DNA from 2 places in the Paenisporosarcina sp. FSL H8-0542 genome. Region 1 is predicted to be linked to the other one. Evidence: predicted binding sites of a transcription regulator. Region 1 holds the regulator's gene; the other holds the start of a gene.
What was found. The regulator NrdR, encoded in region 1, represses ribonucleotide reductase genes. The targets are predictions, from matches to a motif close to AACACNATATATNGTGTT.
Positions count from the first base shown of each region.

Region 1 (6,974 bases):
ATCCAGCAAAAAGGAAACAGCTCAACGATTTGATGCATCCAGCCATTCGTGCAGAAATGCTGCGACAGAGAGATGAACTTTTTGAGAGTGGGGAAGAAACGTTGATTATGGATATCCCGCTTCTTTTTGAAAGTCGACTCCAACATTTTGTTGATAAAATACTGGTTGTCTCCGTAAAGGAAGAGATACAGCTACAGAGATTGATGCAGCGTAATTCGTTGTCTGAGGAAGAAGCTAAGGCAAGAATTCAGTCCCAATTACCACTTTCCGAAAAAGAAAACGGTGCGGATGCGGTCATATATAATAATGGGTCAATCGAACAATCAAAAGTTCAATTAGAGCGTATACTAGCTGAGTGGGACGTATAATGTCCCACTTTCTGAAAAATAGAACATTTCTACATTGCTAACAAAGTGTTTAACTTAGTTTAAAATGTGTTATACTAATTTCAGGTAAAAGATTAACAGTATAACATACTTGTAGGAGGATTTTTTATGTCAGCTTCTATCGCTATTAATGGATTTGGCCGTATTGGTCGTATGGTATTTCGCCAGGCAATTCTTCAAGATGATTTAAACGTGGTGGCAATTAATGCAAGTTATCCTGCTGAAACGTTAGCACATTTGATTAAGTATGACACAAATCATGGAACGTTTTCTGGTGACATTGTCATAGAAGAAAGCGCTTTAATTGTAAATGGTAAGCGAGTTCAACTTGTAAGTGACCGTGACCCATTGAAGTTACCATGGAAAGAAATGAACATTGATATCGTTATCGAGGCAACTGGAAAATTTAATGACCGCGAAAAAGCGGCATTGCATTTACAAGCTGGAGCTAAGAAAGTAATTTTGACTGCTCCTGGTAAAAATGAAGACGTAACAATCGTTATGGGTGTAAATGATAATCAATTGAATATTGAAAAACATGACATCATTTCAAATGCCAGCTGTACAACAAACTGTCTTGCGCCAGTTGCGAAAGTATTGAATGACACGTTTGGCATCGAAAACGGTCTTATGACGACTATCCATGCGTATACAAATGATCAAAAGAACTTAGATAATCCACATAAAGATTTACGTCGTGCCCGTGCATGTGCACAGTCTATCATCCCGACATCTACAGGAGCAGCGAAAGCATTGTCATTGGTTTTACCTGAATTGAAAGGTAAACTTCATGGTTTGTCTCTTCGCGTACCAACTCCAAATGTGTCATTAGTGGATCTTGTTGTAGATTTACAAACTGATGTGACGGCAGAAGAAGTAAATGCAGCATTTATTGAAGCTTCAAAAGGTTCAATGAAAGGGGTTCTTGGATTTACTAAAGAACCACTTGTGTCGATTGACTTCAATTCAAACCCACATTCAGCGATCATTGACGGTTTAACGACAATGGTAATGGGAACACGTAAGGTAAAAGTTCTGGCTTGGTATGATAATGAATGGGGCTACTCAGCACGTGTAGTAGATTTGACGAAAAAAGTAGGCGCAGCACTAAAAGATACAGTAATTGCCTAATAAAATATTCCTCCCTACATGCTTTCAAAAGTAGGGAGGAATTATTTTTTTCTCGAACACTTGCATTGTGTGAGATTACAACATATAATGTGAATCGTGTACTTTTATTGTACCAACTGACTGCTTAAAGGGTTAGGACCTCTCTGGACTAACTTTCCCCCGTGGTAGTCGACTTTGATGATTCAACAAACTATAAAAAACTTATCAAAGGGGGAAACGAACCATGGAAACAATGGGGCGTCATGTTATCGCAGAACTATGGGAGTGCGAATTTGACAAATTGAACGATGAAACATACATCGAGCGGACGTTTGTAGAGGCAGCACTTAAATCAGGAGCAGAAGTACGTGAAGTAGCATTCCACAAATTTGCACCACAAGGTGTAAGTGGAGTCGTGATCATTTCTGAATCACACTTAACTATCCACAGCTTCCCAGAACACGGTTACGCAAGTATTGATGTATATACATGCGGCGATTTAGATCCAACAATTGCTGCTAAATATATTGCTGATGCACTTGGATCTCAGACTCGTGAAATGACAGAAATTCCACGTGGAATGGGTCCTGTTATTGCGGGTAAAGCGCGCGTAACAGCACATGCATAACAACTAAACTGAGTAGGCAGAGGGAGAAATTCCTCTGCTTTTTCGATTTTAATGGACTTTTTTTGATATAATAGGAACACTAAACGAATGACGAAATTCAGGAGATAAAACTATGAGATGTCCAGCTTGCCAATTTAATGGAACGCGGGTCGTGGATTCACGACCGGTAGACGATAATAAAGCGATCCGCAGAAGAAGAGAATGTGAAGACTGTGGTTTTCGTTTTACTACTTTCGAAAAAGTAGAAGAAATGCCGTTGATAGTAGTGAAAAAAGGTGGGTCACGCGAAGAATTCAGCCACGAAAAAGTATTGAGAGGCCTGATTCGCGCATGTGAAAAACGCCCTGTGACGCTTGAATCTCTTGAAAATGTCGTATTCTCAATTGAGAAAGATTTACGTCGAATCGGCAATTCCGAAGTGAAGTCAGAGGATGTTGGCGAAATGGTCATGGATCGTCTGGCAACCATCGATGAAGTAGCATACGTGCGCTTTGCGTCCGTATATCGACAATTTAAAGACATTAATGTGTTTATAGATGAATTAAAAGACTTGTTGAAGAAAAGTCCAGAAGACAAAAAATAAGGGACAGGAGGACGATGTTGCGTGCAACTATTATTTAAAGAACTTCAGCCGGTAGATAGCTTCATCATCCAAATGCCCAATATACTGACGGACAAGGATCGCCAGCTAGTGACGATGTTGTATAAACCTATCATTGGTTCAGATGCGATGAGTTTGTATTGTACATTATGGGCAGAATCAGAGTGCGAAACAACTGAACAATTGACACACTATTATTTAATGGATGTGTTGAATATGTCGTTAAAGAAAATATTTGATGCCCGTGTGTCACTCGAAGCCATTGGACTGATGAAAACGTGGAAAAAAGATGCTGACGATAAACGTCTGTTCATTTATGAGGTAGTAGCACCCCTGGATGCAGCTTCGTTCTTCAGTGAACCGATTTTGGCCACATCTTTATATAGCGTCATACACGAAAAAGCGTATATACGTATAAGAGAGCGCTTCGTTAAAAAGCAACCAAACTTAAACGGGTATGAGAATGTATCGCGTGACCTGCAGGACGTTTTTAAAAGCAACCATGATTACAATAAACTGGGGCATATATTTGAACCAGGGCAAATAGAGCAAACTTCCGAACGGCCGAAGAAGATTCCATTCTATTCGATGGATTTTGATTTTGATTTATTGAAATCAGGGTTATCTGAAGTCATGATTCCTTCCAGTGTATTAACTTTATCTGTAAAGGAACTGATTGCAAAAGTAGCTTTTCTATACTCGTTAAATGCAATCGATATGCAAAAAGTGTTGATGATGGCTATTGATGATCAAAATCGCATTACGGAAGAACGTTTGAAAAAAACAGCAGCTGATTATTACAAGCTCTCTATTTCTTCTAAACCTCCAAGGTTGATGCCTAAGGCTGGTGTGCAGCGTGAAGTGGTTTCTCAGGAAGTGAAACTTTCCAAAGATCAATCACTTATTAAATATCTCGAAGAAACGCCACCACTGGAAGTGTTAAGAGATTTATCGAACGGTAAGGAGCCTTTGCCTGTAGAAGTTGATTTAGCCAATGAACTTATATTTAAATATGGTTTTCCACCCGCAGTCGTCAATGTCTTATTACAATTCGTTCTAATCCGAGCGAAAATGAAACTGAACAAAAATTATGTGCACAAAATTGCAGCGCACTGGCAACGTGAAAACATTTCGACATGCGAACAGGCAATTGAAATTTCACGAAAAGAACATGACCAGTATATGGATTGGCAAAATTCATCAAAGACAACTTCATATAAGCGAAAAAATGTGCGCGATGAAAAAGTGCCGGAATGGTTCTATAAAGCGAAAGAAAATCGTTCAACGAAAAAAACGGTTGAAAATGAAGTGACAGAAGATTGGGAAGCAAAAAAACAGCAATTGCTTGAAAAACTCGGTGTAACAGAGGGGCAGGCGAAAACGAATGGAACCAATTAGTGAAACGTTAAAACGCGTCGTGAATGCACCTGAATTTTCGAAGCGTTATGAAAAAATGAAAAATGAAATTCTTGAAGATCGTGGAGTTCAAGCGTTTTTATCGGAGAATGCAGAGCTTGTCAACAAAGATATGGTTGATCGTGGACTCGGGAAACTATATGAATATACTTCTCAAAATCATGACTGTGAAACCTGTGAAAATGTGGCCAGCTGCCAGAATGTCATGAAAGGCTACGTGCCGAAATTGACAATAGTCCGCGGATCTATAGACCTTGATTATGCAAGATGCAGACAAAAAACGATTGAAGATGAACGTCGTCAAGTGTCTGCAATGATTTCGAGCATGCATATGCCAAAGGATGTGTTGCAGGCAACACTTGCGACCGTTACATACGATCATAATACCCGTGTGAATCTTGGTACGGCAGCAAATGCATTTATGGAAGAAGTCAAAACGACAGGGAATTTACCTTCAAAAGGCTTTTATATCTTTGGCGAATTTGGCGTTGGTAAATCCTATGTATTAGGCGCCATGGCAAATGAACTTGCTGAACAGAAAATAAAAACAGTTCTTGTATACGTGCCGGAATTTTTACGTGAAATGAAACACGCCATACAGGATCAGTCGCTACAGGAAAAAGTGGACTATGTAAAGAAAGCACCTGTACTTATGCTCGACGATTTAGGAGCTGAAACATTATCCAGCTGGACGAGAGACGAAATCCTTGGGACTGTGTTGCATTATCGTATGGCAGAGAACTTACCAACTTTCATTACATCGAACTTTGACTATGACGCACTCGAAGAGCATTTAGCGTACTCTGGAAAAGGCGAACGGGAACTAGTGAAAGCAGCGCGAATCATGGAACGTATACGTTCGATAACAATTCCGATGCGACTGAGCGGGAAAAATAGACGAGATGGATAAAGAAAAGTGTGACTACCTGGACTGTTTCAGTCTGGTAGTTTTTTTATGGGGAAATGTAAATGACAGAAGACTTGCATCTTAAACCAGACATAAAATCCAACTGAAAATGAGAAATAATATTTTTTTTATTTTCTGCTCTATTAAATGGTGTGGTTGTTTTTACGCTTGCTGGTTCGTGCGCGGAAAGGGCAAAGTTTCCTTTTTGTAAAATCAACCTTGATAGTTAATAAATCCCTTATTTTTAGAATAATAGAAATATTAAACGCTATGTAGAGGGTGATTGACATTCTCAATTACATGTCTATAATTGAGAGTGAGAATCGTTTTCAATGGTTCACTACATATACAAAGGGAGAGACATTCAGTGAAAAAAGCATTATTTATTGTTTTAGCTTTTGCTCTAGTCGTATTATCTGCATGTGGCAACGATACTACTTCTAAGGATACAAAGAACAAAGCAACAAAAGAAACAAACGAAACAAACGAAAGCAAAGAAGTAAACCTATACACAGCTCGTCACTATGATGTAGACGACCAACTCTACAAAAAATTCGAAGAAGAAACTGGCATCAAAGTAAATGTAATCAAAGGTGAAGCTGACGAATTACTTGAGCGTATTAAACGCGAAGGTGATGCAACTGAGGCAGATTTATTCTTGACTGCCGATGCTGGACGTTTATACCGTGCAAAAGAGGATGGGTTACTGCAAGCGGTATCAAGTGATGTTCTGGATGAACAAGTTCCAGCCAACTTCCAAGATAAAGATCAAATGTGGTACGGTTTAACGAAACGTGCTCGTGTCATTGTCTACAACAAAGAAACAGTGAAACCTGAAGAATTATCAACATATGAAGCGTTGACTGAAGACCAATGGAAAGGTCGCGTCTTGATTCGTGGCTCTGAAAATGTGTATAATCAATCTTTGTTAGCTTCTTTCATTGAAATCAATGGTGAAGAGAAAGCAAAAGAGTGGGCTGCAGGATTAGTATCGAACTTTGCACGTGATCCTGAAGGTGGAGACCGTGATCAAGCGAAAGCAATTGCTGCAGGTGTTGGCGATGTAGCAATCATGAACACTTACTACTTTGGTCAAATGCTGAACTCTGAAGATCCAGAAGAAGTTAAAGTTGCAGAAGGCTTAGGCTTGTTCTTCCCTAACCAAGAAACGACAGGTACTCATGTTAACGTAAGTGGTGCCGGAGTTGTAAAAAATGCGAAGAACAAAGACAATGCGATCAAATTACTTGAGTTCCTATCATCTCCTGAATCTCAAGGAACATTTGCCGAAGCAAATTATGAATACCCAGTAAATGAATCAGTTGAACCGACTGAATTACTTAAATCATGGGGCGAATTCAAAGAACAAGATATTCCATTATCTGCTCTTGGTGACAACAATGCAAAATCAATTTTAATCTTCAACGAAGTTGGTTGGAAATAAACAAATCAAATGCCCTTGTTACGTTCAAACGTAACAAGGGATTTCTTGCGATTGGATAAGAGGTGTTGGTGACGTGCAAAGAAGATTGGCTAGTGTGAATATGTGGACGGTAGCAGCGGCAATCATTATGATTCTCCTGTTTTTACCGAATTTAACGATTGTAATGGGCGTTTTTTCTCCAGCCAATGAAAACTGGGCACATATGAAAGAATTTGTTCTAGGCTCTTTCATTAAAACCTCACTGATTTTAATTAGCACTACCGCTATACTAACGATATTCATAGGGTTGAGTCTGGCATGGTTGATTGCGCAATATCAATTCCCTTTGAGAAAATTTCTAAAATGGGCTCTTATTTTGCCTCTATCCATCCCACCTTTTATTGGTGCATATACATACCACGGGATTGTCAATTACACAGGAGTAATACAAAAGACTCTAAGAGATCGATTCGATATGGAGCTGAATCCTTCATTTTTTGACA
Region 1 covers NZ_CP152050.1:1,244,562-1,251,535, forward strand. Annotated here, with positions in the region: gene coaE (dephospho-CoA kinase) at 1-368, shown strand, start outside; gene MHH33_RS06670 (glyceraldehyde-3-phosphate dehydrogenase) at 495-1,517, shown strand; gene speD (adenosylmethionine decarboxylase) at 1,741-2,124, shown strand; gene nrdR (transcriptional regulator NrdR) at 2,237-2,707, shown strand; gene MHH33_RS06685 (DnaD domain protein) at 2,729-4,123, shown strand; gene dnaI (primosomal protein DnaI) at 4,110-5,051, shown strand; gene MHH33_RS06695 (Fe(3+) ABC transporter substrate-binding protein) at 5,416-6,492, shown strand; gene MHH33_RS06700 (iron ABC transporter permease) at 6,566-6,974, shown strand, end outside.

Region 2 (6,974 bases), 280 kb from region 1:
TAAGATTCCCCTTTTCTTCTATGTAAAAATGTTTCTAGTGCTAAAGTATAACCGAAAGTTCCGAGACCACATATTTGACCAACACATTCAGGAGCCAAGACAGATTTGTGACGAAAACTTTCTCTGCTATGGATATTAGAAATATGAACCTCTATTACCGGAACGGTAATGGAAGCGATGGCATCACGTATCGCATAACTTGTATGAGTATAAGCTCCAGGGTTGAAAATAATGCCGTTAATTCCATCATCTTCTGCATTGTGCAGCCAATCAATTAGTTCACCTTCGTGATTCGATTGCTTACATTGAACATGAATATCCGATTGTTTTCCGTGAGTTATAAGCTTTTGCTCTACATCTTCCAACGTTTCATGTCCATAAATAGCAGGTTCACGTTTTCCTAAACGATTTAGGTTTGGCCCATTTAAACAAAGAATTTTCATCTTTTTTCCTCCAGTTCCATCGTGCCCCCTTCATTTTATCATAACAAATAGTTGCAGCAACTACTTTCTCTTGTCATCATAAACCTCTTGGTCATAGTAATGAATCGTCTCGGCAAGGGCTCTGCAAATTATTAAAATAACTGAAATAATCGGTACCGACTTCCAACTTATATGGGAAAAATCTTGATAAATACTCCATTCCAGCAGAATCCAGATGGCAAATCCAACAACAATTGACGTGGCAATCGCCGGCATTTTGCTGACAATCATGAACAGAGCCATCGCAAGATTGATGACCAAGAAGACGACCAGAAAAGTAAGAAACCATTTGACTGATGGGTGAGCGTCGGAAAATACTTGCCATCTCTTAGTCCATTTTATTGGGCTCCATGGAATATAATCAAAAACATATAAAAACTTTAATATTATAGTGAAAACCACAGCATGTGCTACTGAAATCGTTAAGAAGTGAGTACCTTTCATTCAAATCACAATCCTTTCTATTTATTCAATTTTGACTAACCTCACTCTCTCTATTCATAGATATAGTGTTTTTTTAAAAATTAGTACAATTAAAGCGATAATTACTGTTGCAAGCGTTGATACGGCTCTTTCATTGTTAAACAGATTAATCTAAAACGAAAAAACGCACGTTGTATCCCAAGGATACAGCGTGCGTTTTCTTCATCTAATAAATCTACTTGCTAGTGGCATTCTCAAAACAGCGTTTTTAACTGTTAAACTTAAAGTCCACATTTCAATTGAGCACCGCAATTTGTACACGTATTACAGCCACCCATTTCTTTTACGGTCCCCTGACGGCAAACAGGACAAGTGTTTCCTACTTCTGAGCCGATTGTGACATTCGTTGAACGAAGATCTTGGATTGTATCGATCAGGACAACTGGACGTTTCCCAATGATGGTTTCTTCATAATGATGTTCATCCATCACATTTTCTTCCGCTTTAAGTGTCAGGACTTGTGCATCACGGCTGCCATCCACATAAACTGTCCCGCCTTTAGCACCACCACGATAAAGTCTTTCATAAACGCCTTGTACTTGTTCAACTGTATAACCGCGTGGTGCATTAACAGTTTTCGAAATCGAGCTGTCAATCCAACGTTGAATTATGCACTGAACATCCGCATGCGCTTCAGGTGCCAATTCCATTGAAGCAACAAACCATTCTGGCAAGCTTTGTTCATCTGCTTCAGGGTTTGCGTTCAAGTATTCCTGAACAATGTCCGCTTTTACTTCGATGAATTTCCCTAAACGGCCACTACGATAGTACGTGAAAGAGAAATAAGGTTCCAGACCTGTCGACACTCCCACTAATGTTCCAGTTGATCCAGTTGGTGCAACGGTCAACAAGTGAGAGTTGCGAATGCCTGTTTCTTTGATTGACTGACGAACATGCTCAGGCATTTTTTTCATAAATCCAGTATTGATGAAAGCGTCTCTCAGACGGTTAGTTTCTTCATTTGTTTCCCCTTGCAAGAACGGGAAACTTCCACGTTCTGCAGCAAGTTCTGCAGATGTTTCATATGCTGTTACTGCTATCGTTTCGAAGATTTGGTCGACAAGAACGTTACCTTCCTCTGAACCGTACTCTTTTTCACAATAAATTAGTAAGTCTGCAAGCCCCATTACTCCTAGACCAACACGACGTTCACCCAAAGCTTGTTTTTTATTGTCTTCAAGGAAGTAAGGTGTTGCATCAATAACATTGTCCTGCATGCGAACTCCAACACGTACTGTTTCTCTCAAGCTATCAAAATCGACAGTTTTTGTATCTTTATTCGCAAACTGAGCTAAATTCACAGCTGCCAAGTTACATACAGAATTTGGTGCCAACGGTTGTTCTCCACACGGGTTGGTAGCAACCACTTGTTGTCCATACGCTTTTGCATTGGTCATTTCGTTTGCATTGTCGATAAAGAAAATGCCAGGCTCCGCAGAATACGTTGCACAAACGTTAATGAGATTCCACAAATCTTTCGCTTTCATCGTACGGTAAGTTCGGATGGCATGTCCTTGTTTTTCCCATTCACGTACATCCCCGACTTCGTGCCATTTCTCATTGTACGTTACCATTTCCTCAGCTGAATAACTTTCAACAGCGGGGAAGCGTAACTCGTGATCGCCGTCTTCTTCCACAGCTTTCATGAAATCGTCGGTCAATGTCACAGATATATTGGCTCCTGTTAAGAATTCGGAATTGTTAACACTATATGTGCCTCCATCGTGGAGTTTCGTTTCTGCATCACGGAAAATTGCATCACTGAATCCACCCTGGCCAGGAATTGTCTTGTAATTTACTATCCCTTGGTACATTGCTTCTTCTTGATGTGTCAGAGCTTTAAATTTAAGCTTGTCTTTCGCTAATTGCTTGATAGTTTCATCATTTGTATTTTCAATCAGGAAACGTAGAATTCTAGGATTTTGCATTTTGGAAATGATGAATTCCGCAATGTCAGGATGCCAATCTGCCAACATAATCATTTGAGCGCCTCTGCGACTGCCGCCTTGCTCAACCAAATGTGTTAGTTTTGCGATATCGTCCAACCATGAAACAGAACCAGATGACTTTCCGTTTACACCTTTAGCGAGTGTATTGCGTGGACGCAAAGTTGATCCGTTTGTTCCAACTCCCCCACCTCGACTCATAATTTCCATTACTTGTTTACGGTGATCGGAAATACCTTCACGGGAATCCGGCACAAAGGGCATAACGTAACAATTGAAGTATGTAACGTCTGTTCCTGCACCCGCTCCATAAAGCACACGTCCTGCGGGAATAAATTTCAATTGGACCAATTGCTGATAAAACTTTTCAAACCATTCTTTTTTCTTCTCTTCAGAAGTTTCAACAGAAGCAAGTCCGGTCGCATTGCGTTTAGCAATTTGCTCATAGAAAACTTCCAAAGGTTTTTCGATGACATTAATGGAACGAGTTACAATACCCGACTCCTGCTCAATTGGATCATCAATTGCACTTCTATAATCTTCTTCAATTAAAACACGTACTTTATTTGTCGAATGATCGATGGAAACAACATAACCCAAACCGCGGGCAGGGAATTTCGGGTCTTCCTTAACCGTCAATACGACAAAGTCGCCTGCTTTTAGTGTTTTCTTTTCAGTATCTTTAAAAGAATAGCGGTCAATCATGACTAACCTAGATACACCTTTGTGAGTTAATGTCATGTCATTCGTGATGGGATGAACTTGAGGGAATGAAATGATGTCATTATTCAACATTTCAATGTTTAACTCCCCTATTTGTTGCTTGGAAACTAGTACCATTTACTACTCCTCCTTAATTAACAGAAAAAACACTACATATAGTGTTACGCGTTGTGTTTAGGGTACTATATATTGACATCTAAATCAAATAAAGCGGATGTATGTTCGAACATACACACACAACGTCTATAGGAAAATACTACTTATTTTTTGGTCAAATTAATTCTTTTTACCTATTATTTACGGTATGTCCATTCGTCATTTGCATAACGTCGAGTTTCAAGCTTTTTCACATAATCCAATTGCTCGATTGTTAGCACATATGGTTGAAAATTGACATTAAGACCTTCAGCAAAACCATCTTTAAATGCTTCTTCACATTCTTCGATCGTAACTGGAGTTTCCCGCAAACGATTTATTGCCACAGCTTTTTGCGGAAGGCCTCTACGAACTCGCTCTTTTACTGCTTCCGATGGATAGTTAAATAAAGAAACTAGTTTATCTTCATCCAGGTCTAAAAGAATCGCTCCATGTTGAAGAATGACACCTTTTTGTCTTGTTTGTGCACTTCCTGCTACTTTTTTACCTTCCACAACTAATTCATACCATGACGGTGCATCGAAACAGACGGCACTTTTTGGATTTTTTAAATCACTCTTCATTTTATCAGTATCAGGCACCGAGAAATAGGCGTTCAATCCAAGCTTCTGAAAGCCAATCAATAACCCTTCACTCAGCACACGGTAAGCTTCCGTGACGGTCGCAGGCATATCTTGATAGTCTTCACTGACGATAATGCTATATGTTAATTCATGTTCATGCAATACGCCACGTCCTCCGGTGGGACGTCTGACAAAACCTAAGTTATGCTCTTTGACAGCTTCCATGTTGATTTCTTTTTTGACATTTTGAAAATAACCTATGGATAATGTTGCAGGTGCCCATCCATAGAATCGGACAATAGGTGGAAGGATCCCATCACTATGCCAGTCCATTAAAGCTTCATCCAGCGCCATATTGAAGGACGGACTGCAAGCGCCAGAATTAATAAAATACCAAATCGGTTTAGACATATATTTTCCTCCTCAAAATGTCACAATGCTATTCATATTAACAAACCGATTGTATTGTGGCTACACTTTCTTTTATAATAAGAACATAGATAGAAAGGGGAAAGTTGTTTTGACATTTGTATACATTAGCTCTGCTGCATTATTTGGTTTGATCATTTACTTTTTAATCTCGTCTTTGCGATTAAAAAAGGCTGTATCAGGTTTAACACAAGAACAATTCATTGAAGGATACCGTAAAGCACAACTTGTGGATGTGCGTGAACCTAAAGAATTTGAAGGTGGACATATCCTTGGAGCACGTAATATTCCTTCATCACAAATGCGTCAGCGTTACAAAGAAATTCGTGCGGACAAGCCCGTATACTTATATTGCCAAAATAGCGCAAGAAGCGCACGTACGGCATTGTTCCTTAAGAAAAAAGGATATAACCAGATTTACCAACTGCAAGGCGGTTTCCGTCAGTGGACTGGGAAAATCAGAACAAAATAAGTCATTAAAGTTCTTCCAAATGGAGGGACTTTTTTCATCAAAAACATATGTATGAAATTTTACAATAACTGAGGTCTCAATGAAACCAATTACACTCATTTCCTTGATTTTATAGGATTCGGACAGCATGCACCGGGAATACAGCTAAATTTAGAGAGTAATAATATGCCAATAAATAACTTTATCGAAGAATATAACGAAAAATATCCGGATGTTGATAGGTTCAAACCTGCTACTCCTGTATTTCACACATTTCATACGACCTTTGATAAGAGATTTATACTACTACAAAATTGATATTATAAAAACAAAAGATACTCTTAACTGGGGGTCTTTTTATGTTTAATCAATGGTTCTAAATTGAGGAATTCCATGGTTTTCTTGCCGAACGCGTCATCGAAAGACATGTTCTTATATTTATAAACAGTAAATGAAGTGAATCTAAAAGAGAGCTCGATTGATGAGCTCTCTTTCTTCATTCTTATGCTTTTTTATAACGTAATACTGGTGTACGGGCAGCTTTAGTCTCATCCAGACGTTTAATAACTGTTGTATGAGGAGCTTGTTGCACGATTTCAGGTGTCTCTTCGACTTCCTTCGCTATTTGGATCATCGCATCGATGAACGCATCTAGCGTTTCTTTAGATTCTGTTTCTGTCGGTTCGATCATCATGCCCTCTTCTACATTTAATGGGAAGTAAATTGTTGGCGGATGATATCCAAAGTCAAGCAGTCGTTTAGCCATATCGAGTGTACGGACTCCCAATTTCTTTTGACGACGGCCACTCAATACAAATTCATGTTTACAGTGACGATCATATGGCAAGTCGAAATGAGGCTGCAGACGACGCATCATATAGTTTGCGTTTAATACAGCGTATTCCGTTACGGCTTTCAATCCGTCTGGACCCATTGAACGAATATACGTATAGGCACGTACATTGATTCCGAAGTTTCCATAGAACGGCTTCACTCGCCCGATTGATTGAGGACGATTGTAATCGAAGTGGTAGCCTTCTTCTGTTTTTACAAGTACTGGTTTTGGCAAGAATGGAATCAAGTCTTTCTTCACGCCAACTGGACCGGATCCTGGTCCACCACCACCGTGTGGGCCTGTGAATGTTTTATGCAAGTTTAAATGAACACAGTCGAAGCCCATATCGCCTGGACGTGCTTTTGACATAACCGCATTTAAGTTTGCTCCATCATAGTACAACTTCCCACCAACACCGTGGATAATAGAAGCCATTTCTAAAATGTTTTCTTCAAATAATCCTAAAGTATTCGGGTTCGTTAACATTAACGCAGCTGTATCTTCCCCAACCACTCTTCTTAAATCTTCTAAATCAACCAAGCCGTTTTCGTCAGATTTAACCGTGATTGTATCAAATCCAGCTACCGTTGCCGATGCTGGGTTTGTCCCATGAGCAGAGTCAGGTACGATTACTTTCGTACGATGTGTGTCCCCGTTTGCTTCATGGAAAGCACGAATCATCATTAGAGCAGTCCACTCTCCATGAGCACCTGCAGCCGGTTGAAGCGTTAAATCATCCATTCCCGTAATTTCAATCAAATGTTCTTGAAGATCATACATTAATTCCATTGCACCTTGAACAGTCTCTTCATCTTGAAGTGGATGAATATTAGCGAATCCAGGGAAACGCGCAATTGATTCATTGATTTTCGGATTGTATTTCATCGTACAAGAGCCTAATGGATA
Region 2 covers NZ_CP152050.1:1,523,456-1,530,429, reverse strand. Annotated here, with positions in the region: gene aroQ (type II 3-dehydroquinate dehydratase) at 1-443, opposite strand, end outside; gene MHH33_RS08130 (hypothetical protein) at 504-926, opposite strand; gene MHH33_RS08125 (vitamin B12-dependent ribonucleotide reductase) at 1,187-3,751, opposite strand; gene MHH33_RS08120 (biotin/lipoate A/B protein ligase family protein) at 3,928-4,764, opposite strand; gene MHH33_RS08115 (rhodanese-like domain-containing protein) at 4,874-5,254, shown strand; gene gcvPB (aminomethyl-transferring glycine dehydrogenase subunit GcvPB) at 5,736-6,974, opposite strand, start outside.
Region 2: the regulator NrdR is predicted to act here: its motif matches at 3,780-3,797, upstream of MHH33_RS08125 (vitamin B12-dependent ribonucleotide reductase).